Regions from separate parts of the Mesorhizobium sp. M0195 genome, predicted to be linked through region 2. Evidence: riboswitches for the same ligand, from Rfam matches in the RefSeq annotation. Region 2 holds a riboswitch; the other holds the start of a gene.
What was found. Region 2 has a riboswitch for cobalamin ahead of metE (5-methyltetrahydropteroyltriglutamate--homocysteine S-methyltransferase). Riboswitches for the same ligand answer to the same signal wherever they lie in the genome.
Positions count from the first base shown of each region.

Region 1 (7,527 bases), on a different contig from region 2:
GGCCCAGGCGTCCGCCAGGGAGACGGTGGCAATGTCGACATTTCGCTGTTTGAAGATGCGATTACCGGTCAAAAGCGCGTCGAGGTCGTCGATCGACTTCAGGAACGGGTCGATCCACTTGCCGATGTCCTCGATCAGCTTCTGCGGCAGGTCCTGATGCACGCCGCCCGGCCGGAAATAGGCCGCATGCATGCGCGAGCCCGAGGCGCGCTCGTAAAACACCATCAGCTTTTCGCGCTCGACAAAGCCCCACAGCGGCGGCGTCAGCGCGCCGACATCCATCGCCTGCGTCGTCACATTGAGGATGTGCGACATGATGCGGCCGATCTCAGAGTAGAGAACTCGAATAAGCTGCCCGCGCTTCGGCACCTCGATGCCGAGCAGCCGCTCGGCTGCGAGCGCAAAGGCATGCTCCTGGTTCATCGGCGCGCAATAGTCGAGCCGGTCGAGATAAGGCACCGCCTGCAGATAAGTCTTGTGCTCGATCAGCTTTTCCGTGCCGCGATGCAACAGTCCGATATGCGGATCGACCCGGTCGACGACCTCGCCGTCGAGCTCCAGCACGAGGCGCAAAACGCCGTGCGCAGCCGGATGCTGTGGGCCGAAATTGATGTTGAAGTTGCGGACGGAGGTTTCAGCCATGGAGGCGCCTCTGGCGAAGAGTCAGTAGTGAGTAGTGAGTAGTGATCATCAACCTCAATGCCTGCTTCATTCCGCCTGCTTGGCCTGCACCGTCCGGATAAGAGATCTCGTCATTTTTCCAATCTCTTCGCATCGCAGTAGCAGTTCAATCTCATCGTCTTTTCGTAGCAGCCCAACCCGGCATGCCAGCAAAATGTGCGTTTCCAGTTCCTTCAACGAACCTTGCGCCATGCGCAAAAATTGAACGAACGAACCTCTGTTTTCTCGACCGTATCCCTCCGCGACGTTGGCTGCGATCGAAACCGTCGATCGGCGCATCTGCGAGGTCATGCCGTAGATCTCCTCCTTCGGAAACCCTTTACTGATGCGGTAACAATCTTCAGCAAGCACCATCGCCGATTGCCACACCTTCAGGTCGCGATAAGATTCGATCCTTTTTTCCAATTCCTACTCACTACTCACTACTCACTGTTTTGCCTTCTCGTCCCCCGGCAGAACATAATCCGTGCCTTCCCATGGGGACAGAAAATCGAAATTGCGGAATTCCTGCTTGAGCTCCACCGGCTCGTAGATGACGCGCTTGGCTTCGTCGTCGTAGCGTACCTCGACGAAGCCGGTCAGCGGAAAGTCCTTGCGCAGCGGATGGCCTTCGAAGCCGTAGTCGGTCAGAATCCGCCGCAGATCGGGATGACCCGAAAACAGCACGCCATAGAGATCGTAGGTTTCGCGTTCGAACCAGTCGGCGCCGGGATATATGCCGGTGATTGACGGCACCAGCGTCTCTTCGTCGGCCTGGACCTTGATGCGGATGCGGATATTCTGCCTCGGCGACAGCAAATGGTAGACGACGTCGAAGCGCTTTGCCCGCGACGGGTAATCGGCGCCGCAGACGTCGATGATCGAGATGAACTGGCATTTCGGGTCGTCGCGCAGGAAGGTCACTACCTCGATCAGGTCGCGCGGTTCGACTGAGATGGTGAGTTCGCCATAGGCGAGCACCGCCTCGCCGATCCGGCCGGTCAGCTTCTCGCCGAGATAGGTAGAGAGGTCATTCAACGCCTGGGTCATGACAGCCTCGCCAACCAGCCTAGAACCTTGTGCGAGTCATCCGGATCTTTCTCGCCAAACCAACCGCTCTCCCTGGCGGCATCAATGGTCAAAAAAACCTGACATTCATTGTCGTCACCCGGCTCGCCAAAAAACAGCTTTCCAACGAACTGCCGGGTTTCCAGATTGGCGGGGTCGCCATTTAGAGCAACGCATTCCACAAACAGCTTTTCGGCAGGCGCTCCCTGGCCAGACGCGGCGGAGGGAAACTTGGCCGACATTTCAGCAATCAGATTCTTGGTGCGATCGCCAAGCGATCGCAGTCTCACGTCGCCGTGATAAAAGACTATTCGTGGGTCGCTTGTCGGCTCAGCTTCCCAGTCATCCAATCGGATGTCGACACCAACACCAGCAGCACCAAATTTCGTGTCTGTTGAAAGCGCCGACGAATAAAACGTCGAACCGGAGTCCGTCTTTACAAATCGCTGCTCGAACGTTTTGAACATCAAATCCAGCCAAGGCTCAGGGTTGCCATAAATGATCCGATCTTCATCCATGGCGATTTACCGTTCGATCGTGCCGGTGCGGCGGATCTTCTTCTGCAGCAGAAGGATGCCGTAGAGCAGCGCTTCGGCGCTCGGCGGGCAGCCGGGCACGTAGATGTCGACCGGCACGATGCGGTCGCAGCCGCGCACCACCGAATAGGAATAATGATAATAGCCGCCGCCGTTGGCGCAGGAGCCCATCGAGATGACGTAGCGCGGCTCCGGCATCTGATCGTAGACCTTGCGCAGCGCCGGCGCCATCTTGTTGGTCAGCGTGCCGGCAACGATCATGATGTCGGACTGACGCGGAGACGCGCGCGGCGCGACACCGAACCTCTCGGAGTCATAGCGCGGCATCGAGGTATGGATCATCTCGACCGCGCAGCAGGCGAGACCGAAGGTCATGAACATCAGCGAGCCGCTGCGCGCCCAGGTGATCAGCGCCTCGGTCGAGGTGACGAGAAAGCCCTTGTCGGCGAGCTCGTTGTTGATCTCCAGGAAGAACGGATCGTCGGACCCCACCGGCCTGCCGGTGTTGGGGTCGATGAGGCCCTTGGGCTTCGGCGCGACGAGCGTGCCGGAACTGTCGTTCAATCCCATTCCAGCGCTCCTTTTTTCCATTCATAGGCAAAGCCGATGGTCAGCACCGCCAAAAACACCATCATCGACCAGAAGCCGAGCATGCCGATCTGGCTGAACGACACCGCCCAAGGAAACAGGAAGGCTACCTCCAGATCGAAGATGATGAACAGGATCGACACCAAGTAGAAGCGGATGTCGAACTTCATGCGCGCATCGTCGAACGAGTTGAAGCCGCATTCATAGGCCGAAAGCTTTTCCGGATCGGGGTTGCGGTAGGCCACCAGGAAGGGTGCGGCAAGCAGCGCCAGCCCGACCACCAGCGCCACGCCGATGAACAGGACGATGGGCAGGTACGAACCTAAAAGTGCGTTCATGCTGCAGTTTCCGTTGGCGGCCAATCCACTCTGATTACAGCACCGGACCCACTTGCGGAAGCGTGACAGTTTAACCACTGAACCGTTTTAAGGGGGCTCTATGCTGCAACGCGGCGAGGGTTAGCGCAGCGCTTTCGGCGAAGCAAGTCAAACCTTGTTCAAATCGCGGTACTGGGCGGCATATCCGGGAAAACTGGTCAGATCCGCTCCTGTTTGATTTCTTTCACTTTTCACTCCACTTTTCTCTCCTGACATGGATACCGCCAAAACCCTGCTAGCATGGCGCGGAATCACAGATTCTCTTCTCTGTCCGGCATCATCAGGATACCCGCATTGATGAAGGAAAAAATCTCACTTCGCATGGCCCGCCGCATCGCGCTGGCGGCACAGGGATTCAATGACCCCCGACCCGCCGGTACACCCGACCGCCGACATCTGGCCCGCGTGCTTGCCCGTACCGGCCTGCTGCAGATCGATTCCGTCAGCGCCGTGGTGCGCGCCCACTACATGCCGCTCTATTCGCGGCTTGGCCCCTACAAGCTGGCGCTGCTCGACGACGCCGCCATAACGCGCAAGCGCATGGTCTTTGAATATTGGGCGCACGAAGCCTCCTTCCTGCCGGTCGAGACCTATCCGCTGATGCGCTGGCGCATGCAGCGGGCCGAGCGCGGCGAGGAAATGTACAGCGGACTGGCCAAATGGGGCCGCGAGCACGCCGCCTATATCGAAGACATCTATCGCGAGGTCGCCGAACGAGGCCCGATCGCGGCGTCGGCTTTCGAAGGCCAGAAGGGTTCGGGCGGCTGGTGGGGCTGGAGCCATGCCAAGCACGCCTTCGAATGGCTGTTCTGGGCCGGCCGCATCACCACCGCGCATCGCCGCGGCTTCGAACGGTTCTACGATCTGCCGGAGCGCGTACTGCCGCCCGCGATACTCGCTCTACCGGTTCCCTGCCCCGAGGACGCCCACCGCGAATTGCTGCGCATCTCCGCCCGCGCCCATGGCGTCGCCACGGCAGGCGACCTGCGCGACTATTTCCGCCTCTCGCCCGCCGATATTAAGGGCCGCATCGAGGAGCTGGTCGAGGCTGGCGAGCTGTTGCCGGTGAGCGTCGACGGCTGGAGCAAAACAGCCTATCTCCATAAGAACGTCCGTTTGCCGCGCAGGATCGAGGCGCGCGCCTTGCTTGCGCCGTTCGATCCCGTGGTCTTCGAGCGGTCGCGCACCGAGCGATTGTTCGACTTCCACTACCGCATCGAGATCTACACGCCGGCCGAAAAGCGCCGGTATGGCTATTATGTGCTGCCGTTCCTGCTCGGCGACAGCATCGTCGGGCGCGTCGACCTCAGGGCCGACCGTCCGGCCGGCGTATTGCGCGTCCATGCCGCCTATGCGGAGCCCGGCGCCCCGCCACAAACCGCTGCCGAACTCTTCGAGGAATTGAAGCAGATGCAGGGCTGGCTCGGGCTTGAGCGCATCGCGGTGACGGCTGCCGGCGACCTTGGCCGGCCGCTCGCAGATATCGCCGCGTCATAGACGTGCGTTGACACGACTGCCTCCACAAGCCTAAATCCGTTTCAGACGGTCCCCTGCCCGCAACGGCAGGGGCCAAGAGGGAATGCGGTGCGAAATCTCGATTTCAAATCCGCGGCTGTCCCCGCAACTGTAAGCGACGAGCCAAGGCCGAAAACCACTGGGATATTCCCGGGAAGGCGGCACCAAGGCGATGACCCGCGAGCCAGGAGACCTGCCGTCTAGGACATAAGAATCCGATCGCCTGGCGGGTTTTCCGGGCAAGGAGCCTGATTTGGAACGCGACAGCAGTTTTTCGGCTGAGACAGCGGATTTATTGTCCGGCCCTGACGATTCCCCGGCCGGCGTTACCGTCATCGTCTGCTCTTCCTGCCGTGACGAGACCGGTTCGGACGCTCATCCCCGCGCCGGCGAACTGCTCGCCGAGGACACGCGCCGCGCCGCTTCCGGCGAAAACATCAAAATCCGCACCGTCGAATGCCTCGGCAATTGCAAGCGCCGGCTCAGCGCCGCCATGCTGCGCGACGGCTGCTGGAGTTACGTCTTCGGCGACCTGACCGCGACCAGCGGCGCCGATCTCGTGACCGGCGCAAAGCTGTTCGCCACCTCGACGGATGGGCTCATTCCGTGGCGCGGCCGTCCCGATTGCCTGAAGCGCGGTCTGGTTGCCCGCATCCCTCCCCTCGACCTTTTGAAGGACTTGATATGACCGCTGCCCCCCTTTCGCGCGTCCCCTGCACCGTCGTTACCGGATTTCTCGGCGCCGGCAAGACGACATTGATCCGCCATTTGCTCGAAAACGCCAAAGGCAAGCGGCTGGCCATCATCGTCAACGAGTTCGGCGACATCGGCATCGACGGCGAGATCCTGAAGGGCTGCGGCATCGACACCTGCCCCGAGGAAAACATTGTCGAGCTGGCCAATGGCTGCATCTGCTGCACTGTCGCCGACGATTTCGTCCCGGCACTCGACCAGATCCTGTCGCTGATGCCGAGGGTCGACCATATCCTGATCGAGACGTCCGGGCTGGCCCTGCCCAAGCCGCTGGTCCAGGCCTTCCAGTGGCCGTCGGTCAAGAGCCGGGTGACCGTCGATGGCGTTATCGCCGTCGTCGACGGACCGGCGCTGGCTGATGGGCGCGTCGCCAACGACATGGACGCCCTGCAGGCGCAGCGCGCGCAGGACGAGACGCTCGAACACGACGATCCGGTCGAGGAAGTATTCGAGGACCAGCTCGCTTGCGCCGACCTGATCATCCTCTCGAAGAGCGACCTGATGGACGCAGCCGGCTCGGCCCGTGCCAATGCCGTCATCGGCAAGCATGTTGCGCGGGCGGTGAAGATCGTGCCGACTTCGCAAGGCAAGGTCGATCCGTCGGTGCTGCTCGGCCTCGGCCTCGCCGTCGAGGACGACATAGAGAACCGCAAAACCCATCACGACGACGAGCTCGACCACGAACATGACGATTTTGACTCGTTCGTCATCGACATCGCGTCCGTGTCTAACCCGGACGAGCTCGCACAACGCGTCGCCACGGCGGCGGAGGAAGAAAACGTGTTGCGCGTCAAGGGCTTCGTCGAGGTTGGCGGCAAGCCGATGCGGCTCCTGCTGCAGGCCGTCGGCCCGCGCGTCAACCATTATTACGACCGGGCCTGGACCGCTGAAGACGATCGCCGCTCGCGCCTTGTCGTCATCGGTCTGAAAGGGCTGAACCGCCCGGCGATAGAGCGTATCCTCGCCGGCTGACCCCAGGTACAAGCCGCGATGCACATCCTCACCACCACATCCGCCTCGCTCGACGATCTCGCCGAGCCTGTCGATCTCAGGCAAACGCCTGCGGATGTCGTGGCCCTGTCCTTCACCGACAGCGACCTGGCCGGGCTGGCGGCGGCGTGGAAGGCGGATGCGGACCGCCTGCCCTCGATGCGGCTCGCCGCCTTGCGCGACCTGCGCCATCCGATGTCCGTCGACCTCTGGACCGAGAGCGTCGCCCGCCACGCCAAGGTCATTCTGGTCCGCATTCTCGGCGGCTACGAGTGGTGGCGCTATGGCTGCGACCAGCTCGCCGTTATCGCGCGAAATCGCGGTATCAAGCTGGCGCTCCTACCGGGCGAGAGCCACGACGAGGATTTGCGACTGATCGAAGGCTCGACGCTGCCGCGCGAGGATTTGGACGCCCTGCTTGGCTATTTTCGCGAGGGCGGGCCGGCAAATATGACGGCGCTGGTGCAGAGGCTGGCAAGTCTCGCTGGATCTGGTGCGGCGGTAGCCGAACCCGTTAGCGTGCCAAAGGCTGGATTTTACGAGCCGGGACTGGGGGTCGTAGAACGCGGCGTCCCCCTCCCCCTCGAGGGGAGGGTCCGGCCGCAGGCCGGGGATGGGGTCCTCTCCGAAGCGCGCCAACTCAAAGAGGCGTCGAGCACTGCCGCAATGACCCCACCCGGCCCTTCGGGCCACCCTCCCCTCGAGAGGGAGGGGGACGTCGTGCCAATCCTCTTCTACCGTTCGATGCTGCTCGCGGCCGACGTCGCGCCCATCGACGCGCTTTTCGAAGCGCTGAGCGCGCGCGGCATGGCTCCCGTGCCTATCTTCGTCTCCAGCCTCAAGGACCCGGCCTCACTCGCCTTTGTTGAAACCGCGCTTGCAACGCTGAAGCCTGCCGCCATCATCACCGCCACAGCTTTCGCCTCTGGGGCCGAGCCGGGCGTTGAAACCCTGTTCGACCGCGCCGGCGTGCCGGTGTTCCAGGTCATCGTCGCAACCACCCGCCGCGACATCTGGCAAACCAATCAGCGCGGCCTGGC
Region 1 covers NZ_JAMYSV010000006.1:225,856-233,382, reverse strand. The annotation lists gene NKJ12_RS15570 (NADH-quinone oxidoreductase subunit D) at 1-642, opposite strand, end outside; gene NKJ12_RS15565 (four helix bundle protein) at 709-1,086, opposite strand; gene NKJ12_RS15560 (NADH-quinone oxidoreductase subunit C) at 1,108-1,710, opposite strand; gene NKJ12_RS15555 (hypothetical protein) at 1,707-2,246, opposite strand; gene NKJ12_RS15550 (NuoB/complex I 20 kDa subunit family protein) at 2,253-2,834, opposite strand; gene NKJ12_RS15545 (NADH-quinone oxidoreductase subunit A) at 2,825-3,190, opposite strand; gene NKJ12_RS15540 (winged helix-turn-helix domain-containing protein) at 3,527-4,726, shown strand; cobalamin riboswitch at 4,756-4,959, shown strand; gene NKJ12_RS15535 (DUF1636 family protein) at 4,998-5,432, shown strand; gene cobW (cobalamin biosynthesis protein CobW) at 5,429-6,469, shown strand; gene NKJ12_RS15525 (cobaltochelatase subunit CobN) at 6,488-7,527, shown strand, end outside.
Region 1: linked by a shared signal. The riboswitch ahead of NKJ12_RS15535 (DUF1636 family protein) and the one ahead of metE (5-methyltetrahydropteroyltriglutamate--homocysteine S-methyltransferase) in region 2 are both predicted to bind cobalamin.

Region 2 (7,527 bases):
GGCCAAGGCAGAATCTGCGCCGCGAGGCCGAACAGGCGGGGTTGCTGTAGCGCGGCGAGCCAAGAACCAGCTGCCCACCCTCCTTAATCCAGCCCAAGCCTTTTCTTCAGTTCCGCATTCTCCTTGCGGAGACGATCGGCAAGCAGGCTCTTTAGCCGCTTGTTTTCTTCCTCGAGCGCGACGAGATCCTTCAGCCCGTCACTGTCCGCCGCAGGCGCCGCCGCCTTCTTCCAAAGATAATATGTCTGTTCCGAGATGCCGGCTTGCTTCACCGCGCTCTTGAGAGTAGCGCCGCCGCCGATCGAGGTCTCGATCTGCGCCAGCTTTTGGGCACGATCCTTCGCGGAGTAGCTCTTTCGGCCTGTTCGCGCTGACGGCGGTGCTTCAGTGGTCGCGGATATCGGCTTGGCGCCGGCGCTCGCCTCAGCTCCTGGCTTCCTCGACCGCCGCGCTCTCGTCTTCGGTTTTGGCGTTCCCGCTTTGTCTGCCGGTTCGCTATGAACTACTGCTGACTCGGTTTCCAGGGGATTGGCCATGAAATGTTCCACTCGCGGTTTGTCCAAAGGTTCAGCATCAGGGGCCACGACAGTAGAGTCAACAAGCTGACGATTTAACGGCTCGACTTCCTTTGCTGTCTCGGCCATCGCCGCGGCGATGTCGAAATTGCCCCAGATGGAACGTGCGGCTTTTTGATAATTGCGCTTTTGTTTGACTTCCACGGTGAATGGTCGCGTCTGCCGCCTCATAGTTCCTTCCTGAATAGAAGAATGAAGTCGCCGCTCGAATTTTTGGCGCTTCCTGCTTAGCGCGGAGCACTATCGTATAGCCGCTCAACGGGCAAGTGATGCCGGTCTTCGATGGCTGACCCATCTGGGGGGATTTGAGCGGCTTCGCGCGTCCTGCGCATGCCTGTAAGGCCGCCAAGTTTTCTGGGTTAGCAGGCGCGCCACTGTGGCAGCTTGGCTTGTACGGCGAGGCCATGGTTGAGTGAGGCGAAACAAATCCAGCCCCGCGGTCGATCCCGAAGCTTCCCACAATGGCGAAGAGAACATCTTCACTCGTTCCTTTTGAGCACAAGACCTTCCGTTCGCTATGGTCGTCTGCACTCATTTCGAACCTTGGCACCCTAGTGGAAGGTGCGGCGGCAGCTTGGCTGATGACGAGCATCGCAGCAGTAATTTTTGATCGCCCCATTCGTGCTGTGTACCAGCCCTGTGTCTTGCGCAAGTGGTCACGAACGGCTGCCGGAGCCTCGAAGACGCCCTAAAAACACATGCTGCGATTTTTGAACACGCTTGACGTGTTAGATTAATTCATCCACAATGCGTGTGTTGAACACGCGAGGTGAGTTATGAACATGAAAGAGCTTAGGGTTCGACTGGGCATGACTCAAAAAGATTTGGCAGAGCAGATGGCAACGACGCAACAGACTGTGGCCCGTTGGGAAACAGGCAAAACGCAGTTGAACGTCGAGCAGATCAAGGACCTTTGTCTCACGTTGAAATGCACGGTCGAGGAGCTGCTGGGCTGGAAGATTGATGTCGAGGAGTGGCGCACGAGCCCGTTTGCAATTGCCGATGCCGAAACGCGATACGGCACGCTCAGAATCAAGACGACTGTTGGCAGCCGCCAATATCCTATCGATGAAAAGGCGCGTGAATCGATTTTACGTCAGTTGAAGGAACTTCATAATCTGCGTAGAAATAACACAAGCAGGCCATGGCTGTATTGTTGGAGCCTTGACAACAAAATACTCTTGATAAATCCGCAATATGTCCGCACCATTGAGCTTATCGGTGACGATGTAGAGGAGATGCCAGAGTATTATCATCCAGAAATCTATCGGGCTTTGGATGACTGGGATAAGGGTGAGGTTTCAGGAAAGCTGAAGAAAGAATGCGATGCCATCATCGCAGAGATGGGTGATCAGGAAGCCGCGCGCATGGCCTCCTATGTTCGCGTCACATATGACGACGGAGAAGATGAGTGGAACTTCTTGGATGAAGAAACCGCTACGACTTTCTTCGGATTGGAAGCTGCGACCTTTGACGTTCCCCAGTGTAGTTTCGCCGAAGTGGAGGAAGAAGGTTACTACCGAGCGCGATATGCCAACCTTGATCGCGTCGCGGTGATGGAGGTTCCAAGCGACCGTTATCACAGATTGACCGCGCCCGAGGAAGCTTAGAACCATCCACGAAGGGCGCATGTTACATCTCGACCTTGCGTGGTGCGTTTTCAGTACGAGATGACGTTAAGCGTAGGTAATGGCAGGTAAGAGTGCTCGACCAGAAGCTCAACTGCCTCCTCAATATCGCTGCCGATGTGCCGCAGGACACGTCCACGGGAGCGTGGATAGGCGTGAAGTTCCTGCACTCCACGGTCCGCTCTCCCATCGCCGGTGTGTGCCCGACGCCATCTTGTGGACGAGCTTGGCCGCCTGCACCCGGTTGTATTCCGGCTTGCGGTCCGCCTGGGCGGTCGGCCGCGATGGCTATCTCCATGTCAATCGGCGCCGAACTTTGACTGCCCGCTGCTTTTGATGAATTTGGCGAGGTCCCGCGCATAATCACTCTTGGTCTTCTCCTTGAGGCCCTGTGTCGCGAACTTGTGGTCCAGCAGGGCAAACAGGTCCAAGTCCCCTTCCGCCTGTGGCGCTGGCTTGCCCTCACCGCCCTCGGCTTCCCAATTGGGGACCGCTTCTGCGCGCTGCACCGTGGCGATTGTCCGCCCAAGACGCATCACAAGATCGAACGCCAAACCGTGCGCGTGCACGACGATTTGCCGCTCAGGCCTCATTTGGACAGGACTTGAGCTGGCCCGGTGGTTTGAGCCGGGTTACCTTGAGCCGGTGGGCTGCGAACAAGCAGTTCGAGACATTGGCCTCGATCACTTCGCAACACGCCGCTGCGCCTGGCCTCGGTGTGCTCCCCCCGAAATCGTTGTGTCATATCACCGAGGGCATCACGGCCAACAGCTTCCACATGGGCAACAGCCTCGCCATTGAGCCGAATACGGTCGCGAGCAGATCACCAACGAAGCGGTCGGAACCTCGGAGCCGAAGTTCGACGCCGAGGTGGTTCGCATGATGCGCTAAGCAGCACCACGGCGCTTGCCGGTATGTTTGCTGCCGGCAGCCGACGAACTCCTATCCTCCTGGACAAGGGCGCCGTGCGTCATTGCTTTGATTTACCGGCCGCTCAAGGCTTCCACAGTTTTCGCTTTCGAGGCGACCTTTGGAACATGCCAACGGAAATTTAACATAACGACATAAACATTTCTTTATGCGGCGTTTGACAAAGAAGCGAACTGCTGTAATTGTCTCCCGCGTCGTGGTTCTCCGTACGGCGCTGCCGCAGCGGAGCTAAGAGGGAAGCCGGTGCGATGCCGGCGCTGCCCCCGCAACTGTTAGCGGCGAGCCAACCCCACTCATGTCACTGAGGCGAATAGCCTTGGGAAGACGGGTAGAGGCTATGACCCCGCGAGCCAGGAGACCTGCCACGGCGAATTACGTCCACGGGCGGGGTGTCTCGGTGGCCGCTGCAGCCTGGCGTTCGTGCCGGCCTGCTAGCGCCTTCCTTGCACCGACGCCCCAACCATCGGGGTCTGGCATGACTGTCTCTCAGCAAATTCCTGTAGCAACGCTCGGCGTGCCCCGCTTCGGTCGTCGGCGAGAACTGAAATTCGCGCTTGAAAGCTACTGGTCCGGAAAATCGTCCGCTGCCGACCTTCTCACGACCGCGAAGGCGCTCCGTGCCGCTAGCTGGGAGGAGCAGCACGATCGCGGCGTGTCGAAAATCCCGTCGAACGACTTCTCGCTCTACGACCATGTGCTCGACACCGCAGCCATGGTCGGCGCCGTTCCATCCCGTTACGGCTGGAATAGCGGCGAGGTTCCACTTGACATCTACTTCGCAATGGGGCGGGGCAACCAGGGTCAGACGGAGGATTGTCGACACGCTGGTCACCAGCAGGCGGCTCATCGGTCTGATGTAACCGCGATGGAAATGACCAAGTGGTTTGACACCAACTATCACTACATTGTGCCGGAACTCAACGATGATCAGACGTTCGCCCTCTCGTCGACGAAACCGGTCGATTACTTCATCGAGGCTAAAGCTCTCGGCGTTCACACACGCCCAGTCATCCTTGGACCGATCACCTTCCTCAAGCTGGCGAAATCGCCTGCCGAAGGATTCGATCCCATCGCGCTCCTGCCGCGGCTGCTGCCCGTCTACGAGCAACTCCTGCAGAGGCTGAAGCTGTCTGGAGCCGACTGGGTGCAGATCGATGAGCCAGCGCTTGTCCTCGATCTGAACCCGAACGAACGAGCTGCGTTCGAATTCGCCTATGGCCAGCTGTCGAAAGCCGCGCCCGAGTTGAAGATCATGCTGGCTACCTATTTCGGGCCGCTGGGAGACAATCTCGAAACCGCGGTTTCTCTGCCCCTGGCCGGGCTGCATATTGATCTCGTGCGCGCTCCCGAGCAGCTGGAAACGGTGGGTCGGCTCGCACCGAAGGATCTGGTGCTCTCGCTTGGCTTGATCGATGGCCGCAACGTCTGGCGTGCGAACCTGCCCGCCATTCTCGACCGCATCAAACCGATCGTCGCCGGCTGGCCCTTGGACCGCGTCGAGATCGCGCCTTCTTGCTCGATGCTGCATGTGCCGATCGACCTCCGCATGGAGACGGAACTCGACGCGGACATCAGGTCGTGGCTCGCCTTCGCGGCCCAGAAGACCGACGAGTTGGTGTTGCTTGCCCGGGCCCTGTCCCAAGGCAGGGATGCGGTGGCAGGCGCGTTGAAAGCGTCTGCCGAGGCTGCCGCCACTCGCGTGACATCCACGAAGATCCATGACCCGCTTGTTGAGGGACGGATCGCCAGCATTGACGACAGCATGAAGCGACGAGAGAGCGCTTTTGCCGAGCGCTCCAGAGTCCAGGCCGGCACGCTCGGGCTGCCGCCGTTCCCGACGACGACCATCGGGTCCTTCCCGCAGACGCCGCAGGTACGCAGGGCGCGGGCCGCTCATGCGAAGGGCCAGCTGAGCTATGTCGACTACGAGACCTTCCTGAAGAAGGAGATCGAGGCTGCAATTCGCTGGCAGGAAGAGATCGGGCTGGACGTGCTGGTGCACGGTGAGTTCGAACGAAACGACATGGTACAGTATTTCGGCGAGCAGCTGTCCGGCTTCGCCTTCACCCAGCATGCCTGGGTGCAGAGCTATGGGTCGCGTTACGTGCGCCCCCCCATCATCTTCGGCGACGTATCGAGGCGCAATCCGATGACGCTGCGCTGGTGGCAATTCGCCCAGTCGCTTACGGAAAACCCTGTGAAGGGAATGCTCACAGGCCCAGTGACCATTCTCAACTGGTCTTTTGTTCGCGACGACGTACCGCGCTCCGAAGCATGCCGCCAGATCGCGCTCGCCATCCGCGACGAAGTGACGGATCTCGAATGGTCCGGCGCAAGGATGATCCAGATCGATGAGGCCGCGTTTCGCGAAGGATTGCCACTGCGCCAGTCTGATTGGAACGACTATCTCGACTGGGCTGTCGAATGCTTCCGGATCGCTTCAACGGGTGTAAAGGACGCGACTCAAATCCATACCCACATGTGCTATTCGGAGTTCAACGAGATCATCGACGCGATCGCTGAAATGGATGCGGATGTCATTTCGATTGAGACGTCGCGCTCGAAAATGGAACTGCTGGACGCCTTCACGAGCTCCAAATATCCGAACGAAATCGGGCCCGGAGTCTACGACATTCACTCACCACGTGTCCCGGAAGTCGGGGAGATTTCGGATCTCGTCATGCTTGCCCGCGAGCGACTGTCGGATTCCCAACTGTGGGTAAACCCGGACTGTGGCCTCAAAACACGCAAATGGGAGGAGGTCCGCCCTGCCCTCATGAACATGGTCGATGCAGCACGTGCGCTCCGGTAGAAAGTGTAGGCCGGAGGGTTTCCCGGTTGTTGGTGAGTGACCGGCTGCCGCATGTCGGCCGTGAATGTGCCAAAACGCGATCACATCCTTTGAAATAAGTCACTCGAGCGAGAATGTGCACTTTCCTTCGGCACGTCTATTAATCGCTCAGGAGTAAAGGGTACCGTTTTCTCCCTGTGACGTGTCGAGTTCGAAGGGGATGTGATTGGCGTCGAGACCGCTCCGGCCATGGGTTATCAGCATGCCAAGTGCACTGTTCTCGATCAGTTCGTAGAGGACTTCTCGGCTCGGTTCATCGAAATGCGCGGGTACATACATGACAGGTTCCTTCACTGGCCGCCGGGTTCGCTGTTCACCGGTTGACATCCGATGGCAAGCGTTCCAACGCGGCGGCGATCTGGCGCTTCGCTGCTGAGGGCAGAGGCAGGATGGGACGCGGGGGGTCGGCACGGCAAATGTCGAGCAAATCGGCAAGTGCATAGACGACGCGAAGGCTCGAGAACTCCTTGAAGAGGCTCCAGAGCGGCGCAAGCGTGGCATCGATCCGTCGCGCTTCGGCCGGATCGCCCTGTTGCGCCGCCGTGACGATCTTCACGCAGACCTCGGGCAGGATGCCGGCGAGGACGCTGTACCATGTGTTGGCGCCGGCGATCATGGCCTCTGCGGCGTTCCAGTCGCCGCTGTAGCCGATCGAGAACCCTTCCGGCATAGTGCGCCTCTGGTCGGCCAGATGGCTCTTGATCGCATCGCCCTTGTCTGTCGGATTCTTGATAGCGACGATCCCCCGCACCTTTGCCAGGCGGCTGACGAGTGCTGGGGTGAAACGGAAATGCGTCGTTCCTGGATTGTCGTAGATGACGATCGGAAGGCCACTTTCGCGCGCCACCGTGGAGAAATGTTCGAACACCTCGTCATCAGTGAGCGGGGTGTAGGAGGCGGCGGCAAGCAAACCCGCAGCAGCTCCAAGGGCCTGGGCGTCTTGCGCGAGCCCCACGGCTTCATCGGTGCGCAGCGCGCCCACACCCACCACGACCGGCATTCGCCCGGCGATTTCGTCCAAGGTCTCGGCGAGCGCCCGCCGCCGTTCCTCGCGCGTCAGATACATGTATGTGCCGGTGCTGCCGAGAAGACCGATGGAATCGACCTGAGCGGCGCCAAGCCGAGCAATCAGCCTGCGCAGAGCAACGGTATCGACGCGGCCGTCACGATCGGCGGGCGTGATGGGAAACGCGGAAAGACCGCTCAGGAATGCCATGGCAAGGCTCCAGGTTTGTGCGTCAGCGCAGGACTGCCGGACGACAGGTCATCACAAGGCGTCCAGAGCCCGCCGCAGGTCCGCGACTAGGTCGTCGGCGTCTTCAAGACCCACCGAGAGACGCATGAGGTCCTCGCCCACTCCATCGGCCAGATGCGCATCCTTGCGGATCGGCTGCCGGGCACGGGTCAGGCTTGCTGGGTGATAGATGAGACTGTCGGCATCGCCGAGGCTGACGGCGCGAGTGATCAGGTTGAGCCGGTCCATCATCCGGCGCGCTCCTTCGTATCCAGCGTGGAGGCCAAAGGCCAACATGCCCGATCCGTT
Region 2 covers NZ_JAMYSV010000026.1:6,924-14,450, forward strand. The annotation lists gene NKJ12_RS28330 (adenosine kinase) at 1-50, shown strand, start outside; gene NKJ12_RS28335 (transposase) at 84-746, opposite strand; gene NKJ12_RS28340 (MFS transporter) at 1,037-1,267, shown strand; gene NKJ12_RS28345 (helix-turn-helix transcriptional regulator) at 1,352-2,185, shown strand; gene NKJ12_RS28350 (hypothetical protein) at 2,503-2,757, opposite strand; cobalamin riboswitch at 3,314-3,514, shown strand; gene metE (5-methyltetrahydropteroyltriglutamate--homocysteine S-methyltransferase) at 3,609-5,945, shown strand; gene NKJ12_RS28360 (FMN-binding negative transcriptional regulator) at 6,093-6,263, opposite strand; gene NKJ12_RS28365 (dihydrodipicolinate synthase family protein) at 6,298-7,200, opposite strand; gene NKJ12_RS28370 (trans-sulfuration enzyme family protein) at 7,252-7,527, opposite strand, start outside.